Regions from separate parts of the Paracoccus alcaliphilus genome, predicted to be linked through region 1. Evidence: riboswitches for the same ligand, from Rfam matches in the RefSeq annotation. Region 1 holds a riboswitch; each other region holds the start of a gene.
The links. A riboswitch is a leader RNA that binds a small molecule or an ion and turns the genes downstream of it on or off. The one in region 1 is predicted to bind cobalamin.
Positions count from the first base shown of each region.

Region 1 (5,575 bases):
CCGAAATGGAACAGCTTCAGCACCTTGGCATCGGTCAGCATCCGGCACAGGTTCGGCGCCTCGGTCTGACCGCGCTCGATCTGGACCAGATGCGCATCGCCATCGCCCGATGACATCTGTACCAGACACAGCCGGTCGCGGCGCGGATCCAGTCCCATGGTTTCGGTATCGATGGCCACGACCGGCCCCAGCTTCAGATCCTCGGGCAGATCGTTCTGATAAAGATGGATGCTCATCGCCTGCGCCCCCTCGTCCGGTTTTCGCTTCGCGCTCCTTCGACCAGAAAGCGGCGCCGCATTCCAGCACAAAAACGTCGCAAACCCGGCTGCGGCGGATTATCGGGATCCAGAACCTCAACGCCCCGCAAGTCTGTTTAGCAGAACATCAAGAATGCAGATCAGTCGTCATCGCTGAACAAACGGATCAGACTGGTCCTGTTGATCTGTTGACGATACATCAACAACCTGGCCGCGTTCCGCCGCCGCCTGTTCCAGCGCGTCCAGATAAGTGGCCGACCACCAGCCGACATCATGTTCGACCACATCGCGCAGCAGCGCGGCATGGCGGCGGCGGCGTTCGTTGGCGCCCATCCGCATGGCGATTGCCATCGCCTCGGCCAGTTCCCACGGGTCATGGGGGTTGATCACCAGCGCCTCTTGCATGGTATCGGCGGCGCCGGCAAAGCGCGACAGGATCAGCACGCCCGGATTGGTGACGTTCTGCGCCGCGACATATTCCTTGGCCACAAGGTTCATCCCGTCGGCCAGCGGCGTCACCAGCCCGATATGCGCCTGCCGATACAGCCCCGCCAGAATCCGCCGCGGCAGGGAACGGTGGATGAAGCGGATCGGCGTCCAGTTGATCGTCGCATATTCGCCATTGATGCGCCCGGCCAGATGCTCGGTTTCCTCGCGGATGTCGCGATAGGCCGCCACCGCCTCGCGCGTGGGGGGCGCGATCTGCAGGAACGCGATGCGCTCGATCATGTCGGGGTGGTTTTCCAGCAGGATCTGGAAGGCACGGAACCGCTGCGGGATGCCCTTGGAATAGTCCAGACGGTCAACGCCGATCATCATCTGCGCGCCGGTCAGGGTCCGCATTCGGTCCTCGTCCGGGGCATCGCGGGCTTCTTGCATGAAGGCGGCCGTGTCGATGCCGACGGGAAAGACGCCCAGCCGCACCAGCCGCCCGCCCAGCCGCATGCGGTCATGGCCCAATGGCTCGACATCCATCAGCTGCCGGGCGCTTTCGGACAGGTTCGACAGGTCGCGCTGCGCCTGAAAGCCCAGCAGATCGTAATGCGACAGCCATTCAAACAGCTCGGCCGGGTTGGGCAGGGCGGCGCAGTCGGCGGGACCGGGAAAGGGGATATGCAGGAAATGCCCGATGGTGCCGGTCACGCCGCGCTTGCGCAATTCGGCGGCCAGCGGGAACAGTTGGTAATCCTGCACCCAGATGCGGTCGTCGGGACGCAGATGCGGCAGCATCAGATCGGCGATGCGGGCATTCACCCGGCGATAGCCTTCCAGATATTCCGGCAGGATATGGGACAGATCGGCGCGGCCATGACACATCGGCCACAGCACCGAATTGGAAAACCCCAGATAATAGCTGTCGAAATCCGCCTGCGTCAGATCGAACGAGGCGCGCCCGAACGACGCCCCGTCGTGAAAGACCAGATGATCCGAAGCCACCTGCGCGGCTTCGCCCGAAAAGCCGATCCACAGCCCGCCCGAGGTCTTCAGCGCATCCTCCAGCGCCACGACCAGCCCGCCCGAGGGGTTTTCACCCAGGGGCAGCCGGTTCGAGACGACGACCAGACGTCCACCGCTCATGCCGCATCCTCCAGCCAGCGCAGCATGGCGTTCGGGTCGGCCAGACGGTGGCGGGCCACGCTGTCGCCGGGCCCGACCTTGATGCCGATGCCACCGCGATCCTGCGCCTCGGCGATGGCGGCCTCGTCCGTCAGGTCGTCCCCGGCATAGATCGCAAGCCGCCCGGCAAAGGGCGGATGCTGCATCAGCAGCGCCAGCGCCCGGTCCTTGCCCGCCGAGGCCGGACGCAGCTCGACCGCCATCTTGGCCGGTTGCAGCACCAGCGAGGGATAGTCCCCGGCCAACGCCTGCATGGTCTGGGTGACCCAGCATCCCAGTTCGGGGGCGGCGCGGTAATGCAACGCCACGCCATGCGGCTTGGCTTCGACCAGCAGGCCGGGATGCTCTGCCGCCAGCGCCGCGACCCGCCGTTGCAGGGCGCCGACATCCACCCCCTCATCGTCAATCGGGCGGATGGGCTGGCCCGGCAGCGAGAGTTCGGCCCCGTGGCTGCCGGCGACAATGCCGGGAAAATCGGGCAGAAAGCCCCGCAATTCACTGGCCGAACGCCCCGAGATCAGCGCCACCGCCCCATCCAGCCGCCGATACAGCCGCGCCAGCGCCCCCGGCAGCGCGGGGGGCACGGAAATCGCATCGGGGGTTGGGGCGATCTCTACCAGGCAGCCATCGAAATCCAGAAACAGGGCAGCATCGGCAGGGATCTTGGGGGGCAGCATCGCGCAGCAACTCCTTTTACATCCGCGCCGCGCAGGCATTCCCGGCCGCCGAAAGACAACCCGCCGGGGCCGATGCGGTTCAACGCCGCACGGAAAGATTTTTGCAACGCAGCAAAGATGGGACGGACCGGATCAGAACTCAACCCCCGGCTGGGCCTTGACGCCTGATCGGAAGGGATGTTTCAGCAATGCCATCTCGGTCACCAGATCCGCCGCCTCGATCAGCAGATCGGGGGCGTTGCGGCCGGTCAGCACCACATGGGTCAGCGGCGGCTTCTCGGCCAGCAGGAAATCCACCACCTCATCCGCCTGCAAATAGCCATAGCGCAGCGCAATGTTGATTTCGTCCAGCAGCACCATGCGAATCGACGGGTCGCGGATCAGGTCCTTCGCCTTCTGCCAGCCTGCCTGAGCGGCGGCGATGTCGCGGGATTTGTCCTGCGTTTCCCATGTAAACCCCTCGCCCATCGCGTGAAACTGGCACAAATCGGCGAAATGCGCGGTCAGCAGACGGCGTTCGCCGGTGTCCCACGCGCCCTTGATGAACTGCACCACCGCGCAGGGCATGTCATGGGCGATGCAGCGCAGGATCATCCCAAAACCGCTGCTGGATTTGCCCTTTCCCGGCCCGGTATGGACGATGATCAGGCCCTTTTCGCCGGTCTTGCCCTGCATCATCCTGTCGCGGGCGGCCTTGATCTTTGCCATCTTCGCGGCGTGGCGGGCCTGTTCCTCGGCGGTGATGGGGGGGGTGATGTCGTGGCTGTCGGTCATGCTTTGTGCTCCTCCGGCTTGACAAGACAGGGGCGCACGCCTCAGTTGGGGGCGCGCTGGTTCCTGTCCTATGACAGGCCAAGAGGGAATGCGACAGGCATCACGCCTGAAAGCAGCCGCCCCCGCGACCGTGACCGGAAAGGTCGCCCAAGCCACTGGCAAATGCCGGGAAGGCGGGCCGACCGTTGGGGAAACCCTGAATCCGCAAGCCGGGAGACCTGCCAGCGCACGATTTTCACGGGCGGACGGGGTGATCCGCGACCGGTTGGCAGGGGTGTGTCCCTGCCCCTCGGCCCATGCCCCGCGCCACCAGTTCACGGAGGGCCGCATGGCGCGCGCCGTATTGCATGTCTGCACGACCTGCCGGGGCATCGACCCCGAGGCCGCAGCCGACCCCCGTCCCGGCGCCGAACTGCACGCCGCCCTGACCGCATCCGCCCCGGCGGGGGTCGAGATCCGCGCCGTCGAATGTCTGTCGGCCTGTTCGCAGGGCTGCTCGGTCGCGCTGTCGGGCCCTGGCAAGTGGACCTATGTCTATGGTCGCCTGACGCCCTCGGACGCGCCAGAGATCCTGACGGGCGCCGCCGCCTATGCCGCCGCCGCTGACGGGCTGGTGCCGTGGCGCGAACGCCCCGTCATCTTCCGCAAGCAAAGCCTTGCCCGGATTCCGCCGCTTGTCCCCCTGCCCGATCCCCAAGAAAGTGAGTGATCCATGTCCGATCTGACCAAAACCCCCGTCACCGTCATCACCGGCTTTCTCGGTTCCGGCAAGACGACGCTGATCCGGCATCTGATGGCCAACCCGCAGGGGCGGCGGCTGGCCGTGCTGGTCAATGAATTCGGCACCGTGGGCGTCGATGGCGATATCCTGAAATCCTGCGCGGATGAGAACTGCCCGGCGGAAAACATCATGGAACTGTCGAATGGCTGCATCTGCTGCACCGTCGCCGATGACTTCATCCCGACGCTGGAGCGGCTGATGGCGATGCCCCAAAAGCCCGACCATATCCTGATCGAGACCTCGGGGCTGGCCCTGCCCAAGCCCTTGCTGAAGGCCTTTGACTGGCCCGCGATCCGGTCGCGCATCACCGTCGATGGCGTGATCGCGCTGGCCGATGCCGAGGCCGTGGCGGCGGGCCGCTTTGCCCCCGACGAATCCGCGGTGCAGGCCCAGCGAGAGGCCGATGACAGCCTGGACCACGAAACCCCGCTGTCCGAGGTGTTCGAGGATCAGATCGCCTGCGCCGATGTCGTGCTGCTGACCAAGGCCGATCTGGCCGGGCCGGATGGCGTGGCCGCCGCCCGCGCCGTGATCGAGGCTGAATCGCCGCGCAAGCTGCCGATCCTGACCGTGACCGAAGGCGCGATCGACCCGAAGGTGATCCTTGGCCTTGGCGCGGCGGCCGAGGATGATCTGGAGGCACGCCCCAGCCATCACGACGGCGCCGACGACCATGAGCACGAGGATTTCGATACCGTGGTGATCGAGCTGCCCGAAATCGACGATCCCGCGCAACTGGTCGCCGGGATCGAGCGGCTGGCGGTCGAGCAGAACATCCTGCGGGTCAAGGGCCATGTCGCCGTTTCGGGCAAACCGATGCGTCTGCTGGTGCAGGCGGTGGGTGCGCGGGTGCGGCATCAATATGACCGTCCCTGGGGCGATCAGCCCCGCGCCTCGCGTCTGGTGGTCATTGCCGAACATGACGATGTGAACGAAGCCGCGATCCGCCGCCTGTTGCTGGAGGCCGTGCCCGCCTGATGCATGTCGTCTTTCGCGAAAGCCACGGTCTGGAAGAGACCGACACCCCCTATGATCCCAGCCAGACGCCGGGTGATCTGGTGGTGCTGTCGTTTTCCGACAGCGATCTGGGGGCCTTCGCGGCAGGCTGGCACCGGGCGCGGCGGGGTGCGGCGGGCGGATTGCCGTCGTTGCGGCTGTGCAATCTGGTGGCTTTGCGCCATCCGGTGTCGGTCGATACCTATGTCGAGCAGACACTTGCCGGTGCAAAGGGCATCCTGATCCGCCTGATCGGGGGCGAGGCCTATTGGCCCTATGGCCTCGCCTCGGTGCAGGATCTGGCGCGGCGTCGCGGGATCGCGCTGGCGGTGCTGCCCGCCGACGGGCGCGACGATCCGCGTCTGGATGCGGTCTCGACCGTGCCCGCCTCGACGCTGCGGATGCTGAAGCGGCTTTGCGATACCGGGGGGGCGGTGGCGGCGCAGGCCGCGCTGGCGCAGATGGCGATTGCG
Region 1 is NZ_CP067124.1:1,131,056-1,136,630, reverse strand. It holds gene JHW40_RS05815 (ribonuclease D) at 1-236, opposite strand, end outside; gene JHW40_RS05810 (alpha,alpha-trehalose-phosphate synthase (UDP-forming)) at 405-1,835, opposite strand; gene otsB (trehalose-phosphatase) at 1,832-2,551, opposite strand; gene cobO (cob(I)yrinic acid a,c-diamide adenosyltransferase) at 2,684-3,325, opposite strand; cobalamin riboswitch at 3,366-3,565, shown strand; gene JHW40_RS05795 (DUF1636 family protein) at 3,654-4,034, shown strand; gene cobW (cobalamin biosynthesis protein CobW) at 4,038-5,084, shown strand; gene cobN (cobaltochelatase subunit CobN) at 5,084-5,575, shown strand, end outside.

Region 2 (5,575 bases), on a different replicon from region 1:
GCGCAGCCCATGGCCGTGGCCATCGCCTCGGGCGACGCGGATTTCGGCGTGACCGCCATGACCGGCGGGCTGATCAGTCTGGCCCAGAAGGACGCGGTCAAGGTGATCGGTGGTGCGCTGATCGAAAAGCCCGGCTCTCCCGGTTCGCTGGTGCTGGCCTCGAACAAGGCGTTCGAGGATGGGTTGACCGATCCCTCGCAACTGGCGGGCCGGTCCTTCGGCATCACCACCGCCGGGTCGTCCTTCCATTTCATGGCCCACAAGATCGCGCAGGCCAATGGCGTCGATCTGGCCGAGGTCGATCTGCGCCCGCTGCAAAAGCTGGGGGCGCTGGTCGGCGCGCTGTCCACCGGGCAGATCGACGCCTGGGCGATCCAGCCCAGCATCGCGACCAAGCTGCTGGCCGATGGCGCCGCGCAGCAGATCGGCACGGTGGCCGATTGTGCGCCTAACTATCAGGTGACGACCGCCTTCACCTCGACCGGCAATGCCGCGAATGAGGGCGAGCTGGTCACCGCCTTCGTCGCCGCCTATTCCCGCGCCATCGCCGATTACAACGCCGCCTTCATCGACCGCACCGCCCCCGCCGAAGAGGTCGATGAACTGGCCGCCATCGTCCACAAATATGTGGAAACCGACAGCCCGGCCGAGGTTGCGAAGGAAAACCTGATCAACGGTGCGCAGCGCATCAACGAAGGTCTGGCGCTGGCCGAGGACAGCATCATCGAACAGCTTGAATGGTATAAATCTGAAGACATGGTCGATCAGAGCGTCACGCGGGAACAGTTGCTGGATACGTCCTACGTCGAAACCATCTGAGACATGGACCTGCAACTTCGCAACATCAGCCATTCCTATGGCCCGGTCGAGGTCCTGCGCGATATCTCGCTTGATATTCCGCAGGGGCAGATCGTCTGCCTGATCGGCCCATCGGGCTGCGGGAAATCGACGCTGCTGCGCTTTCTGGGCGGGCTGGAACAGCCCCTGTCCGGGCAGGTGCTGCAACTGGGCGCCCCGCCTGCGGATTCGCTGAACCCGCTGACCTATGTGTTCCAGCATTTCGCCCTGCTGCCGTGGCGCACGGTCGAGGGGAATATCCGGCTGGTGCTGGAGGATCACGGATTGTCGCGCCGGGAGATGGACCAGATCGTTACCGACGTTCTGGCCCGCACCCGGCTCAGCGAGTTCCGCAAGGCCCTGCCCAAGCAGCTGTCGGGCGGGATGCGGCAAAGGGTGGCGATCAGCCGGGCGCTGGCGGTGCGCCCCGCCGTCATGCTGATGGATGAACCTCTGTCGGCGCTGGACAGCCAGACCCGCGAATTGCTGATGGACGATCTGGTCGCGCTGTGGATCCGCAAGCCCTTCACCTCGGTCTATGTCACCCATAACCTGAACGAGGCCGTCCGCCTTGGCCACCGGGTCGTGGTGCTGTCGCGCCGCCCCGGTCAGGTGCGGGAAATCGTCGATATCGACATCCCCTTGTCCGAACGTCATCTTGGCCATCCCGCGCTGGAGGACCGGCAGGCCCATCTGTGGGACCTGATGCGGGACGAGGCACGCGCCGCCGATCAGGAACTGCTTGATGGATAACAGCACGCAAACCGCCCGCCCGGTCCCCTTCCGGGGCGGCGGGTTCCAGCCCGTGCCGATCCGCGGCGTGGCCATCGCGCTGTTCGCCCTGCTGCTGATCGTAGCCGAGATCGGCACCCGCAGCGGCTGGATTTCGGCGCTGACCCTGCCCCGCCCCTCGGCCGTGTTCGGCACGCTTTACCGGCTGTGGGATACCGGCCTGTTATGGACGCATCTTCTGCCCTCGTTGCAGCGGCTGCTGGTGGGCGGCAGTCTGGGGCTGGCCGCCGGGATCGGGCTGGGGGTGATGATCGGGCTGTTCAGCCTTGTTCGCGCCGGTCTGGTGCCGCTGGTGGCGGCACTGTTCCCGATCCCCAAGATCGCGCTGCTGCCGCTGTTCGTGATCTGGTTCGGCATCGACGAGGCGTCGAAATACGCCCTGATCGCCTTTGGCACCTTCACCCCCACGGTGGTCGCGACCTATGGCGCGGTGGACAATGTTGACCGCACCCTGATCCGCATGGGGCAAAGCTTCGGGATGAGCTGGCTGTCCATCGTTCGCAAGATCGTGCTGCCGGGCGCCTTCCCCGCGATCCTGTCGGGCCTGCGGGTGTCGATCTCGATCGCCATCATCCTGCTGGTCGCGGCCGAGATGCTGGGCGCGCGCTATGGCGTCGGCTCCTATATCCTCGAAGCCGGGTCGCTTTATGATCTGGAAAAGCTGTTCGCGGGGGTCACCATCCTGTCGCTGATGGGCCTGATCGTGAACGCCGTGATCGGCTGGGTCGAGCGTTCCTTCATCAACTGGCGATGACACAACCCCGACCATAACAGAGTTGACGCGCCGGGTGCGCGTCACTACACGCACCCGTGACGGTTTCCGATTTCGGAATGAAAAGGGAACGCAGTGCGGACGCTTGTCCCATGCTGCGGCTGCCCCCGCAACTGTAGGCGGAGAGCCTTTGCCAACGGCCACTGGGTGCGATCCCGGGAAGGCGGCAAATGGTGTTGACCCGCAAGCCAGGAGACCTGCCGTCAGCCGTTGTCACGCGTGAACACATCGGGCGGGGTGCCCCGGTGGGACAGTCATCCGCCCGCAGATGGCGGGCAACCGGATGTCGCGTTTGCAGTGACGGTGAACCTATCGCTGGAGCCACATTCGTGCGCCATCAATCCGCTTTCCGGTCCACGCGCCGTCGCGCGCAGGACAATATCTCCGCTCATGCCCATATCCGAAACCGCAGCGCGGCCCTGCTGGCCCTGCTGATCGGTACGGCATCGCCCGCCGCCGCGCAGGATGATCTGGTGCTGGACACGATCACCGTCGAAGGACTGTCCTTTGGCGCGGGTCTGGATATTCAGACGCCTTCCACCGCGGGCAGCCGTCTGGGGCTGAGTTCCTTCGACACCCCTGCCAGCGTGCAGGTGATCGGGGCGCAGACCATCCGGCAGCGCGGGCAGCGCGATGTCAATCAGGCCATCGCCCAGAACGGCACCGGCATCAGCTTTCACGGGTCTCCGGGCAATGGCGGCACCTCGTTCAGCATGCGGGGCTTCAACGGTCATGCCTCGGTCACGCGGCTTTATGACGGCACCCGGTTATATCCGGGGTCGGGCACCATCACCTTTCCCTTCGACAGCTGGAGCGTGGAGCGGATCGAGATCCTCAGCGGTCCCGCCTCGGTCCTTTACGGCGAAGGCGGCGTCGGCGGCGCCATCAATATCATCCCGAAACGTCCCCTGACCGACCGCAGCCGGAACGAGATCCGCGCGACGGTGGGTACAGACGGCCAGCGCGGACTGGCCTTCGGCAGCGCCGGCCCGATCAACGAGGTTCTTGCCTACAGCTTCGACGTCAATGGCGCGGCAGCGGATGGCTGGCTGGACCGCAACGACACCTCCAGCCTGTCGCTGTCGGCGGCGCTGCGCTGGCAGGCGACCGAGGATCTGGCGCTGACGCTGTCCCATGATTATGGCGACAACAGGCCGGGCAGCTATTTCGGAACGCCACTGGTCGATGGTCGCATCGACGAACGCGTGCGTGATCGCAATTACAATGTCGGCGACGATCTGGTCCGCTTCAAGGACGCCTATACCCAGTTGCGGGCCGAATGGACGCCTGCGGATAACGTGACGATCCGCAGCAACAGCTATTACCTGACCAGCGACCGCAACTGGCGCAATGTCGAGGATTACCTCTATCGCCCCGAAACCGGCGATGTGCTGCGGCAGTTCTATATCGCGATCAACCATGATCTGGAACAGATCGGCAACCGCACCGACGCCACCATCCAGACCACGCCCGGCGGGATGGAAAACACCACCACCATCGGTTTCGACGTGAACCGGATCAAGTTCAGGAACACCAACAACTCACCCTATCCGGGCGAGTCGGAGGTGGATTTCCTCAATCCGCAGCCGGGTTCCTTCGGGCCGCATGACATGGCGACCACCGCCGATACGACCACCGATCAATATGCGCTGTTCATCGACAACCGGTTGCAGATCAACGACCAATGGGCACTCGTCGGCGGGCTGCGCTATGACAATCTGCGCGTCAGCCGCGTCGATCCGGCCTTTGTCCACCGGCTGGATTCCACCAGCTGGCGGTTGGGCGCGGTCTATAACCCGGTGCCCGATGTCGCCATCTATGCGCAATATTCCCGCGCGGCCGAACCGATCGGGAATGTCCTGTCGCTGTCCGAAAGTCAGGCGGATCTGAAGCTGACCAAGGCGCGACAGCAGGAAGTCGGCATCAAGTTCGGCTTTATGGACGGGCGCGGCGATGCCACGCTGGCGGCTTACCGGATCGTCAAGAACGATCTGCTGGCCCGCGACCCCGATGACCCGAACATCACCTTGCAGATCGGGCAGCAAAGCGCCAAGGGGGTCGAGGCGGCTGTCGGGTTCGAAATCACCCCGACCCTGCGCATCGACGTGAACGGGGCGCTGATCTCGCCGCGCTATGACGATTACCTGCAATCGGCGGGTGATTATTCCGGCAACCGTCCCCCGAATACCCCGCGCCGCGTGGCCAATATCTGGGGATCATGGGCCTTTGCCGAGGGTTGGGTGGCCCGCGCCGGCGCGCATTACGTGAGCGAGGTTTTCACCAATGACGCCAACACCACCACGCGCCCGTCCTACACCGTGGTCAATGCCGGGCTGCAATGGAAGCCGCGCGAGAACATGAGCCTGGACCTGAACATCCATAACCTGACCGACCGGCTTTATGCGACCTCGGGCGGGGCGACCCAATGGCTGCTGGCACCGCCGCGCAGCGCATCGCTCGATTTCCACGTCACCTTCTAGGATGGCCCAGGATCTGAAGGTGCGGGGCCTGTGCTGGGGCCCGCATCCCGCCCGGCGGATCATCGAAGAGATCAGCTTTGATGTATCCGCCGGTTCGACCACGGTGATCGTCGGTGCGAACGGGGCGGGGAAATCGACACTGCTGCGCAGCATCTATCGCCAGAACCGCCCCGATGCCGGGCAAGTCATGGTCGGCGGGCGCGATATCTGGCAGATCCCCGCGCGCGATTCCGCACGCCTGATCGCGGCAGTCCTGCAAGAGGTCGCGCCCGATTTCGCCTTTACCGTGCAAGAGGTCGTGGCGATGGGCCGCATCCCCCATCACGACAGCCTGTTTTCGCGCCGCAGGGCGGATGACGCGATCATCGCACAGGCCCTGTCCGATTTCGAGCTGGCGGATTTCGCCGACCGGCCCTTCAGCGGGTTGTCGGGGGGCGAAAAGCAGCGCGCCCTGCTGGCCCGCGCCATCGTCCAGCAGCCGCAACTGATCGTGCTGGACGAGCCGACGAACCATCTGGATATCCGCCATCAGCTTGAGATCATTCAGATGCTGCGGCGTCTGGACATGACCGTCCTGGTCACGCTGCACGACCTGAACCTTGCCGCCGCGCTGGCCGATCAGGTGCTGGTCATGCGCGACGGCCGCATCTGCGCGCTCGGTCCCCCCAAGGCGGTGCTGACGCCGGACACCATC
Region 2 is NZ_CP067125.1:274,353-279,927, reverse strand. It holds gene JHW40_RS19675 (ABC transporter substrate-binding protein) at 1-819, shown strand, start outside; gene JHW40_RS19670 (ABC transporter ATP-binding protein) at 823-1,590, shown strand; gene JHW40_RS19665 (ABC transporter permease) at 1,583-2,383, shown strand; cobalamin riboswitch at 2,427-2,620, shown strand; gene JHW40_RS19660 (TonB-dependent receptor) at 2,731-4,881, shown strand; gene JHW40_RS19655 (ABC transporter ATP-binding protein) at 4,883-5,575, shown strand, end outside.
Region 2: linked by a shared signal. The riboswitch ahead of JHW40_RS19660 (TonB-dependent receptor) and the one ahead of JHW40_RS05795 (DUF1636 family protein) in region 1 are both predicted to bind cobalamin.

Region 3 (5,575 bases), 270 kb from region 1:
CCTTTCCCTCGGCATCGCCCAGCCGCGCCAGATCGGCGTCGAATCCTTGGATGATCCGCTGCGCCTCGGCCTCTCGGCCCAGCACCTGCCCCATCCGGCGGATGCCGTGGCGCAGCCCGTCAAGGTCGCTCACGATGTCGAACTCCTCGACAGGCACCTCCAGCCGCCGCAACATATCCACCGCCGTCCGCGAGGTATAGCGCCCCGCCAGCACCAGATCGGGCTGCATCAGAAACACCTCTTCGGCCAGCCCGTGATTGACCTCATAGCCCGCCGCCTCGCGCGTCATGGCCGAGGCGCGCGGGTCCAGCGCCAGATGACTGACCGAGACCAACTGCCCCGGCGCGGCCAGCATCATCGCCAACTGATCGGTGCAGAGGTTCATCGACAGCACACGCTGCGGCGGCGCGGCCCCGGCACCTGCGCCAATGCCGCCCGCAAGGCAGGCGGCCAGCAGCCAGCGCCTCACCATCTGGCGGACAGCCCGACATAGGCCGTGCGGCCCTGCCCGTAATAGCCCCATGCCTCGGAATAATCCTTGTCGAACAGGTTCACCACCCGGCCCGACAGGCGGACATGGTCGGTCAGGTCATAATGGGCCGCAAGGTTGACGGTGGTGAAATCGGGAAGCTTGGTGGTGTCCGGGGCAAAGCTGCGAAACCATTCTTCATCATGATTGCCGGCGACATGACGCAACTCGGCCGTGACCGCGCCGCGACCTTGCGCAAAATCGACCCGCGCGCGCAGATGTGCCTCGTGGCGCGGCACACGGGCAAGGACACCGCCATCCTCTTTTCTCGCATCGTTATAGGTGTAATCGGCGCCAATGCGGAAATTGCCGGTCACCTGCATGTCGGCGGTCAGCTCAAAACCCTTGCGGGTGCTGGTGCCGTCGATATTGACCGAGGTTTCGCCGGTGCCAATAATCATGTCCTCGACCTTGCTGGTAAAGACGGTCAGCCCAGCCTGCCCGCGCCCGTCGGCAAAACCCAGATCGGCGCCGATTTCATATCCGAGGCTGGTTTCCGGCGTCAGGTCCGGGTTGCCCTCATAACTGCCGGGGATATAACCATATTGTTCGAACATGGTCGGATTGACCGTGGCCCGGCCGATGGCAGCGCGAAGCCGCAGATCGCGCTCCGGCGCCTGCCACGCAGCGGCAAGGTTCCACGAGGTCGCGTCGCGAAAGACATCGTTCAGATCGCGCCGGATACCGGCCTGAACACTGGCGCCGTTGTCGAAACCGCCCTGATATTCCAACGCCAGCGAAGTCATGTCACGTTCGTAATCGCCGCCCGGTGCGAATGAGGCCCGATAGGTCTCGCGCCGCTTGCTGGCGGCGAAATTCAGCTTTTGCGCGGCATTGCGGGCATCATTACCGTCAATGGCCCATGTCGCACCAAGGCGAAGTTCGCGACGACGCGAAGCATCGTCGTAATCCGGCACGCCGTCCCTGAAATGATCGGTATCCTGATTCACGCCGGTCACGGTCAGCCGGTTCAGCAGCCTGCCGCCCATCGCCTCGGCCTCCAGCCAGAGCGAGCCATAGACCTCGTCCCGGTCGGCGGTCAGCGGGGCGTCGATGACGTAATCGTCGGGGTCATCCACCGGCTCCCACGCGCCGTCCTCATCATATGAGCCGGCTTGATCATAACCGTATTTCTGCCAGCTTCGGCGCAGGGTGAAACCGGTGCTGATCCCGTCGCCCAGATCGTAGGAACCATTAAGCGCCAGCGCCTCGCGGTCGTTGAAATCGCGATCGCCACCGGGGGTGCGCGAGGTGTCGTCGCCATCGGTGTGGCGGCTGGCGATGGACAAGCTGATCGCGCCGCGCTCACCCGCCGCGCGAAGATAGGCATTAGCAGCGCGAGTGCCCTGACCGCCCAGTTCTACGCCACCGCCATAGGACAGACCCGGCGCGTCGGCCCGGCGGGTGGTGATCGAGATCACGCCCGAGGCGGCGTTGGGCCCGTGAATCGAGGATTGCGGGCCGCGCAGGATCTCGATCCGCTCGATATTGTCGGTCAACATACCGCTGAAGATATAGTTCCCCTGGCCGGGGGAATTGGCCTCGACCCCGTCGATCAGCACCAGCACATGGTTGGCCTCTCCGCCCCGGATGCGGATGCCGGTCAGCGTCTCTCCGGTCGAAGTGACGGAAACGCCCGGCACGCCGCGCAGCGCATCCTGAACGGTGGCGATGCCGCGCGCCTCGATCTCGTCACCGGTCAGCACCGTATGGGCGCGACCATAGCCATCGGCGGCCACCGGGCTCATCCCGCCCGAGATCACGATCTCATCCAGCATCAGCGCACCATCCTGCGCCATCGCGGCAAAGGGCGTCAGGGCGACGGTCAGGGCGATCAGGGAACAATTGCGGTCACGAAACATGACAGGGCCTTTCCAGCGCAGGCCTGGCCTGCGGTTTGCAGATGCAGACTGCGGATCAGGCCGGGACGGCCCGCCGCGGTCACGGTGGCTGTCACCTCTGCGGAGTGGCCGCTTTCCGTGCGCGCCCCGCGCCGGAAATGGGTGAGCGCACCGGCAGGTCTCCTGGCTTGCGGATCATCGCTTTGGCCGCCTTCCCGGACTGCGTCCAGTGGCATGGAGGGCCATCGCTCACCGCTTACAGTTGCGGGGGCAGCCGCGGATTTGCACCTTTCGCCAGATGGCGAAGGGCACGCACCGGCGTTCCCTTTTCATCCGGCGCGAACCGGAACCGAAGCTGATAACGGCATGGCGCAGCCGCCCCGCCCTGTCAAGCGATCCGGTAGCTGATTGCGCCAACAGGCGCGGCCTGCCTTAGCGGTTGCGGGTATCGACCGGATAGCTGGTCGAGAACCGCATCCTCTCCATCACGAAATGCGAAGTGATGTTCTTGATCGGCACGGCATCGGTCAGGTCGCGATACAGCCGGTCGAAATCGGCCATGTCCGAGACCGAAACCCGCAGCAGGTAATCCAGCTCCCCGGCCATGCGGTAAACCTCCATGATCTCGGGCATGGTGTCGATCGCGCGCGAGAATTGCTGGCGCCATTCGCTGCTGTGATCGGGGGCCTCGACGCCGACAAAGACGGTCAGGCCAAAGCCCAGACGGGCGGGATTGGCCAAAGCGACGCGACCGGTCAGCACGCCGGTCGCCTCCAGCTTCTGGATGCGTTTCCAGCAGGGGGTCTGCGTCAGCCCCACCCGATCCGCGATCCGGGCGACAGGCATCGTCGCGTCGCGCATCAGTTCGGCGACGATCTTGCGGTCGATAAGGTCAAGCGCGGTCATCTGCGGTCGTCCTTCATGCGTGATGCGGGCCCAGGGCCCGCTTTCCTGTTCTTCAGAATGCTCTAAAATAGCGAAATGTCCACTGTCTTTATCGTGTATTGGCGATTTTTCTGCCATTTTTGTGGTTTTTCATTCTCTTACAAATGGTTATGAGAGAACCTTCTGACCGGCACAAAAGCACAGCCTTCCCAAGCCATTGTCCGACGCCCTAGATAGGCGGGCCGCCAACCGGAGTTCAGACGATGATTCACACCGCCGCCGCCCGCCTTGCCGAAACCGGCCTGCGGCTGCGCGCCATGATGGGCGGAGGCGAAACACTGCGGCAGCGGCTGGTGCTGGACGATCCGCCCCCGCAGGCGGATATCTGGGTGCATGGCGCCTCGGTCGGAGAGCTGGTTTCCGCCCGCATCATCATCGAGGCGCTGGCCGGATCGGCGCAGGTTCTGGTGACGGCCAACAGCCCGACCGGGCGCGACATGGCCGCGGGATGGGGTCTGCCTGCGCGGCTGGCGCCGCTGGATGTGCCGGGCGCGCTGGGGCGGTTTCTGGACGCCGCCCGCCCCCGTCTGGCGCTGACCGTCGAGGGCGAGTTCTGGCCGCTGCGTTCGCGCATGCTGGCGGCGCGGGGCGTGCCGCAGGCGATGATCGGGGCGCGGATCTCGGCCCGCTCGGCGGTGCGCTGGGGGCGATTGCGCGGCCTGATCGCGCCGGTTCTGGGCCGGATCGAGGCGCTGTCGGCGCAGGATGCGGGCAGCGAGGAGCGGTTGCGCGCCCTTGGCCTGCCGCAAGCCGCGATCCTGCCGCGTCTGGACCTGAAGCTGCTGGCCCCCGCCGCGATTGCGCCGCCGCCCGACGATCCGGCGCGGGACCGCGTGTGGCTGGCTGCCTCGACTCATGAGGGCGAGGACGGCGTGATCCTTGATGCCTGGCTGGCCGCGCGGCAGTCCTGCCCCGATCTGCGGCTGATCCTGGCCCCCCGCCACCCGAGACGCGGTGATGAGATCGCGACGCTGATCGCGGCGCGCGGGTTGACCGTGGCGCGGCGGTCGGGTGGGGCGGAAAGCGGGCCGGTGCTGCTGGCCGATACATTGGGCGAGATGTCGCGCTGGTATGCGGCTGCAGGCATCTGTTTCATCGGCGGCACGCTGACCGACCGGGGCGGGCACACCCCGTGGGAGCCTGCCGCATGGCGCTGCGCGATCCTGCACGGCCCCCATGTCAGCAACCATGCCGAAGGCTTTGCGGCGCTGGCGCAGGCCGGGGCCGCGCGGCAGCTTCATCCGCAGGATCTGGGCGCCACGGTGGCCCGGCTGGCCGCTGATCCGGCGCAGGCGCAGCGGATGGGACATGCCGCCCGCGCGGTGCTGGACCGGCGCGCAGGCAATCCCGCGTCCCTGATCGCGCGGCTTCGCGATCTTGCGAATACCCGCGACAGAAACGATATACAGGGGCAGTAAAGCCGAGTAGTCACATGATCCGTTACAATCTTCGCTGCGAGAATGGGCATGAGTTCGACAGCTGGTTCCGGTCCTCGGACGGGTTCGAGACGATGAGGGCTGCCGGTCAGGTCGGCTGCGCCATCTGCGGCAATGCCAAGGTGGAAAAGGCGCTGATGGCCCCTGCCGTGCCCGCCGAGCGGCCCAGCCTGACGGCCCCGCAATCGGATATCGAGACCGCGCTGGACAGGTTGCGCCAGCATGTCGAACAGAACTCGGATTATGTCGGGCTGAGCTTTGCCGACGAGGCCCGCGCCATGCATGAAGGCCGCAGCCCGGCCCGCGCCATCCATGGCGAGGCCCGTCCCGACGAGGCCCGCGCGCTGGTCGAGGACGGCGTGCCGGTCATGCCCCTGCCCTTCCGACCGCGCCAGAAGGCCAACTGAACCGGCCGCATTGGCGGGTCGGTTGCCGGGGCGCTGCCCCGTCGCGCTGCGCGCGACCCCCCGGGATATTTTCACACCAAAGATGAGGCGGGTGGTTTGGGTGTCGGGCGCGGGCGGGCCGGGCGGGGCGGCGGAAAATGGCGATGGATTTTTCCCGGGCGTCTCGCGCCCCCTTGCGGTTTTCCGCACCCGCCCATAAAAGCCCGCGGAATGAAACCCCTTGCTGGAGGCCCGCGATGCCGCTTCTGGTCATGAAATTCGGTGGAACTTCGGTGGCCGATCTGGATCGGATCCGGAACGCCGCCGCCAAGGTCCAGCGCGAGGTCGAGCGCGGCTATGACGTGATCGTCATCGTCAGCGCCATGTCCGGCAAGACCAATGAACTGGTGGGCTGGGTCGAACAGACCTCGCCCATGT
Region 3 is NZ_CP067124.1:1,396,302-1,401,876, reverse strand. It holds gene JHW40_RS07100 (ABC transporter substrate-binding protein) at 1-472, opposite strand, end outside; gene JHW40_RS07095 (TonB-dependent receptor plug domain-containing protein) at 466-2,391, opposite strand; cobalamin riboswitch at 2,527-2,739, opposite strand; gene JHW40_RS07090 (Lrp/AsnC family transcriptional regulator) at 2,803-3,276, opposite strand; gene JHW40_RS07085 (3-deoxy-D-manno-octulosonic acid transferase) at 3,519-4,733, shown strand; gene JHW40_RS07080 (DUF1178 family protein) at 4,748-5,158, shown strand; gene JHW40_RS07075 (aspartate kinase) at 5,395-5,575, shown strand, end outside.
Region 3: linked by a shared signal. The riboswitch ahead of JHW40_RS07095 (TonB-dependent receptor plug domain-containing protein) and the one ahead of JHW40_RS05795 (DUF1636 family protein) in region 1 are both predicted to bind cobalamin.

Region 4 (5,575 bases), on a different replicon from region 1:
AAGCCCGGCGATCAGGTCGAGGATGCCAAGCTGATGGTGGATATCCAGGTGGTTCGTCGGCTCGTCCAGCAGCAGGATCCGCGGCGCCTGCGCATGGGCGCGGGCGATATGGACCCGCTGGCGTTCGCCCCCCGACAACGACGACCAGTCGCGCGCGGCCATATGCGCCATGCCCACGGCCTGCAGAGCGTCTGCGACGACCGCGTCATCTTCGGGCCGCCACGGTCGCAGGGGGCCAAGCCACGGTGTGCGACCCAGCTCGACCGCCTCGCGGACGGTGATGCGGTCGCCCGTCTCGGCCGATTGCGCGACCAGGGCCAGATGCTGGGCGATCTGGCGGCGACGCAGGCGCTCCATCGGTTGGCCGTTCAGCCGGACCTGACCCCGGCAGGGCCGCAACAGCCCCGCCATCATGCCCAGCAGCGTCGATTTGCCCGAGCCGTTCGGCCCGATCAGGCCCAGCATCTCGCCCGGCCGCAAGGCGACGCTGACATCGGCAACGATATCGCGTCCCTGCGCGGTGCGACTGGCGCCGATCACCTCCAGCAGCGCGGTCATCGCTGCCGTCCCCGGATCATGACGACGGCGAAGGCGGGCGCGCCGACCAGCGCGGTAATGACACCGATGGGCAGCACCTGCCCCGGAATGACGATGCGCGAGACCACATCCGACAGTACCAGAAACACCGCCCCGGCCAGTGCCGTGGCCGGAACCAGCCGCGCATGACGGCTGCCGACCAGAAAGCGCATCGCATGGGGCACGACCAGCCCGACAAAGCCGATGGCCCCGGCGATCGAGACCATCACCGCCGTCACCAGCGCCGCCGTGCCGATCAGAACCGCCTGCGTGCGCCGCAAATCAATGCCAAGCGCAGCGGCGGCATCAGCGCCAAATGTGAAGGCGTCCAGAGCGCGGACATACCACAGCGTCACCCCCAGCCCCAGCGCCGCCATCGGCACCGCCAGCCGGGTATCGGGCCAGCGCACACCAGAAAGGTTGCCCAGCAGCCAGAACATGATGCCCCGCGCCTGTTCGGCGCTGGCCGATTGCGCGATGATCAGCGCGGTCAGGGCGTTGAACATCTGCGATCCGGCGATGCCTGCCAGGATGATGACCCCGGCCCCTCGCAGGCCTGTCCCGCCACCTGCGACCCGCGCCAGGCCCGCGACGAGCGCGAAGGCGGTCAACGCGCCCGCAAAGGCTCCGGCGGACATGCTGACCAGCCCGCCACCGACGCCCGCCACCGCAATGATGACCGCCCCGGTCGAGGCCCCGGCCGAGATCCCCAGCAGATAGGGCTCGGCCAGCGGGTTGCGCAGCAGCGCCTGAAGGATCAGCCCCGACAGCGCCAGACTGGCCCCGCCGCAGGCCGCGACCACGGCACGCGACAGCCTGTAATGCCAGATCACGCTGGCGTCGATCGGGTCCAGCACCTGCGAGGACAGACCGGCCTTGACCGCCATGACCTCGATCACGGTGGCCAGCGGGATACGCGTCTCGCCGACCGCCGTGCCGAACAGCAGCGCCGCGGCCAGCACCAGTGGGGACAGCCACAGCCAGCCCATACCACGAGTCGCGGCGCGTTGGTTCATTGCGTCAGACCGAACCCGGCCAGCGAATCCGACAGCGCCTCAAGCGCAAAGATCGAACGGACCGAGGGGTCCATGGCATTCGCTTCCATCGTCAGGATGCGGTCGTTCTGCACCGCATCCATTTCGCTGGTGACGGGATCGCCGGTCAGGAATTCACGCTTGACCTCGATATCGTCGGCGGGAAAGCGACGGCGGTTCATCTCGGCCGCGACGATGAAGGTCGGGTTGGCGCGGGCGATGGTTTCCCAGCCCACGGTCGGCCATTCCTCCTGCGAGGTGATGACGTTCTGCACCCCCAGCTTGGACAGCATCCAGCCCGGCGCGGCATTCACCCCGGCGACATAGGGGTCGATCCCGATATCGGCCGAGGAATACCAGAACACGCCCGACACGTCCTCGGGCAGGTTCAGCGCCTGCGCCTGTTCGACCGCTGCCGCCTCGCGCGCCTTCAGGTCGGCGATCAGTTCCTCGCCACGATCCTGCACGTCGAAGATCGCCGCCAGTTCCTCGATGCCCTGATAGAGCAATGCGGTGTCGAACATGACCGTGCGTTCGCCATCCATGCTTTGGGTATTGTCCTTGCCGACGCATTCGGCGGGCATGATCCAGCTGGGGATCTGCGCGTCGTCGAACATCTCGCGTGTGCCGACCGCGCCTTGCGGGCCGATCATCCATTCATAGGCGGTGACGACCAGCCCGGGCCGTTTTTCCAGCACGCTTTCAAAACTGGGGGCATTGTCCGAAAGACGCTCGACCCCGGCATCGACCTCCTCGAATTCCGGCAAGACCGGATTGATCCACAGCGCCGTCCCCGCGACCTTGTCGGCAAGGCCCAGCATATACAGGATCTCGGTCGTGCTCTGGCCGACGCTGACGACGCTTTCGGGCGCTTTGTCAAAGCTGACCTCGTGACCGCAGCTTGTCAGGGTCAACGGGTATTCGGTGGCCGCGAACGCCATCGGCGCCAGCGTAAATGTGGCGACAATCGCCGTGGTAAACCTGAGCATAATGCTTCCTTCCGCTGCATTATGGGCAGGCCGAACAGGCGGGTTGCGGTCGGGCATACAGGGGCACCGAACACAATCCCCTCCCGAGCCGACCCGCTCGGATTGGTCAAACGTCGCCGGCAGGTCTCCTGACTGACGGGTCACAGCTGGCTCGACCTTCCCGGACCCTGGGTCCAGTGGCATATTCCGAGCCGGGCTCACCGCCTACAGTTGCGGGGGCAGTTCCGGTTCGGGACGTGAAACACCCCGGCGGATTCCCTTTCAATTCCTTGCGGAAACCGACACCCTTCCCCTAGCGCCTGACGGTGTTGGTGGCAAGTCGCGGATGCAGGGGCAAAGCGCCGCCCCTTTCGGGGCGGCGCACCGGGCGGCGGGTCCAACGCCAGAAGGCCGCCGACCGGATCCGGGTTTATTCGGCGGCGAACTGGTTCATGGTGTTCGCGTGTCCGCCCGCTTTCAGCGCGCGCTCGCCCGCGACCATTTCCTTGAACGTGTCGCCAAGGTCCGAGCCGACTTCGTGCTGGTGCCGGACCGCGCTGATGCCGCGACGGATTTCCTCGCGCTGCACGGTCTTGACATAAGCCAGCATCTTCTGCTCGCCGAAATAGCCGTGCGACAGCTCATCCACCGATTTCGCGGTCAGGTGGAAGGTCGGCAGGGTGATCAGGTTGTGGAACACGCCCGCCCGCGCCGAGATGTCAGTCTGGAAGCGTTGCAGACGCGTGTCGGCCTCGTGGCCCAGATCGGTGTCGTCGTAATCGGCCTTCATCAGCTCAACGCCGTCGGGATAGTCGGCCTCGTTGATCCGGCCTTCCTTGATCCACTGCGCGCGGACCTGTTTGCGCAGGTTCAGCGTCCAGTTGAAGCTGGGCGAGTTGTTATAGGTCAGCTTGGCATCCGGCACTTCCTTGCGGATCTCGGCGACCATTCCGGCGATTTCGTCGACATTGGGCGTGTCGGTCTCGATCCACAGCAGGTCCGCGCCGCCGTCGCGCAGGCTGGCGATGCAGTCCTCGATCACGCGGGCGCGGCCGGTACCTTCGCGGAACGGAAACAGCCCGTTGGGCAGGCGGGCAGGCTTGACGAATTCGCCACCCTGCCAGATGGCCAGCTCGCCCTCACGGATCGGATTGGCGTCAGAGATCGGCGCGGTTTTCAGCCATTTGAGATACTCGGCGGCATGATCGCCGGGGCGCTGGCTGACCGGCACCTTCTGGGTCAGACCGGCGCCAAGACTGTCGGTGCGCGCCACGATCACGCCGTCATCGACACCCAGCTCCTCGAAGGCCAGACGGCAGGCGCGCAGCTTTTCGATGAAATCCTCGCGCGGGACGGTGACCTTGCCGTCCTGATGGCCGCATTGCTTGGCGTCGGACACCTGGTTCTCGATCTGCAGCGCGCAGGCGCCGGCCTTGATCAGTTCCTTGGCCAGCAGATAGGTGGCATGTTCGTTGCCAAAGCCCGCGTCGATATCGGCGATGATCGGCACGACATGGGATTCGAAACCGTCGATCGCCGCGATGGCACGCTGGCGTTCCGCATCCGTACCGGCCTCTTTCAGCGCCTTGAACAGGTCGTTCAGCGCCACCTCGTCGGCCTGCCGCAGCGAGACATAGATCTCGTTGATCAGATCGGCCACGGCGGTCTTTTCGTGCATCGACTGGTCGGGCAGATGACCCCAGCGGTTGCGCAGGCCGGCAACCATCCAGCCCGACAGATAGACATAGGTGCCCCTGGCCGTGCCGCGCAGGCGCTTGACCGATTTGATCATCTGCTGGGCGTGAAAGCCCGACCAGCAGCCAAGGCTTTGCGTGAATTTCGAGGTATCGGCATCATAGGCGGCCATGTCGGCGCGCATCACCGTTGCCATGTCGCGGGCGATGTCCAGATGCGTGTCATAGGTGCTTTGCAACCGCAGTTGCACGATGTCATCGACCGTAACGCCACCCGGCGTATTCCCGGAGGGGTAGCGCGACAGGAGCTCGGCACGGATTTCCGAAAAAGTCTTTCGGTTCTTCATATTGTTTCCTTTCAACATGGTCGGTTCTGGTTTTGACGGGTTCGGATTGCGACGGGGTATTGTCCGGAGAGCAGTCCCCGGGGATCGGCCCGCCGAAGGGGGAAAGCGTGCGAATGATGTCCATGGGGTTCAGTCCAATGCGTTCAGGACACGACTGGCCGGGGTGGTGATGAAGTCGGGCAGCACGTCGGCCGTGACCGCCTCCTGCACGATCCGCGCGGCACTGGCGTAATGGCCGCGATGAAAACCGTTCGGGCCAAGGCGTCCGAGGATGCGGAGGATTTCCTCCTGCACCAGCTGCCCGAACCATTCGTCCGTCAGCCGGCCCTCGCCGCCATCGGCCAGCACCACCGGCGCATTGTGCCGGCGCCATTGCCACAGCTGCGCGCGGCTGATCTCGGCGGTGGCGGCATCCTCCATCAGGTTGCTGATCGGCACCGCGCCGCGGCCTTGCAGCCATTGCGCCAGATATTCGATGGCGACCGAGATATTGGTGCGGATACCGGCCTCGGTCACCTGACCTTGATGCGGGGCCAACAGCTTGGCGGGCTCGATCCGGTAATCCTGACGCTGGCGGCGGATCTGGTTCAGCCCCGGCATGGCCGCATCGAAGACCTCGCGCGCGACCGGCACCAGATCGGGATGGGCAACCCAGGTGCCGTCATGGCCCAGTTCGACCTCGCGCCGCTTGTCCTCGCGCACCTTCGCGAATGCGGCCTCGTTGGCGGCGGGATCGCCCTTCACCGGGATCGCGGCGGCCATGCCGCCCATCGCATGGATGCCCCGGCGGTGACACACCTTGACCAGCCGCGCAGCATAGGTCGCCAGAAAGGCGCGGTCCATCGTGACCTCTGCCCGGTCGGGCAGAACATAGGCGCCGTGATTGCGCAGCGTCTTGATATAGCTGAAGATATAATCCCACCGGCCACAGTTCAGCCCGGCGATATGGTCGCGCA
Region 4 is NZ_CP067126.1:360,326-365,900, forward strand. It holds gene JHW40_RS22070 (ABC transporter ATP-binding protein) at 1-558, opposite strand, end outside; gene JHW40_RS22075 (FecCD family ABC transporter permease) at 555-1,592, opposite strand; gene JHW40_RS22080 (ABC transporter substrate-binding protein) at 1,589-2,599, opposite strand; cobalamin riboswitch at 2,701-2,897, opposite strand; gene JHW40_RS22085 (isocitrate lyase) at 3,009-4,619, opposite strand; gene aceB (malate synthase A) at 4,749-5,575, opposite strand, start outside.
Region 4: linked by a shared signal. The riboswitch ahead of JHW40_RS22080 (ABC transporter substrate-binding protein) and the one ahead of JHW40_RS05795 (DUF1636 family protein) in region 1 are both predicted to bind cobalamin.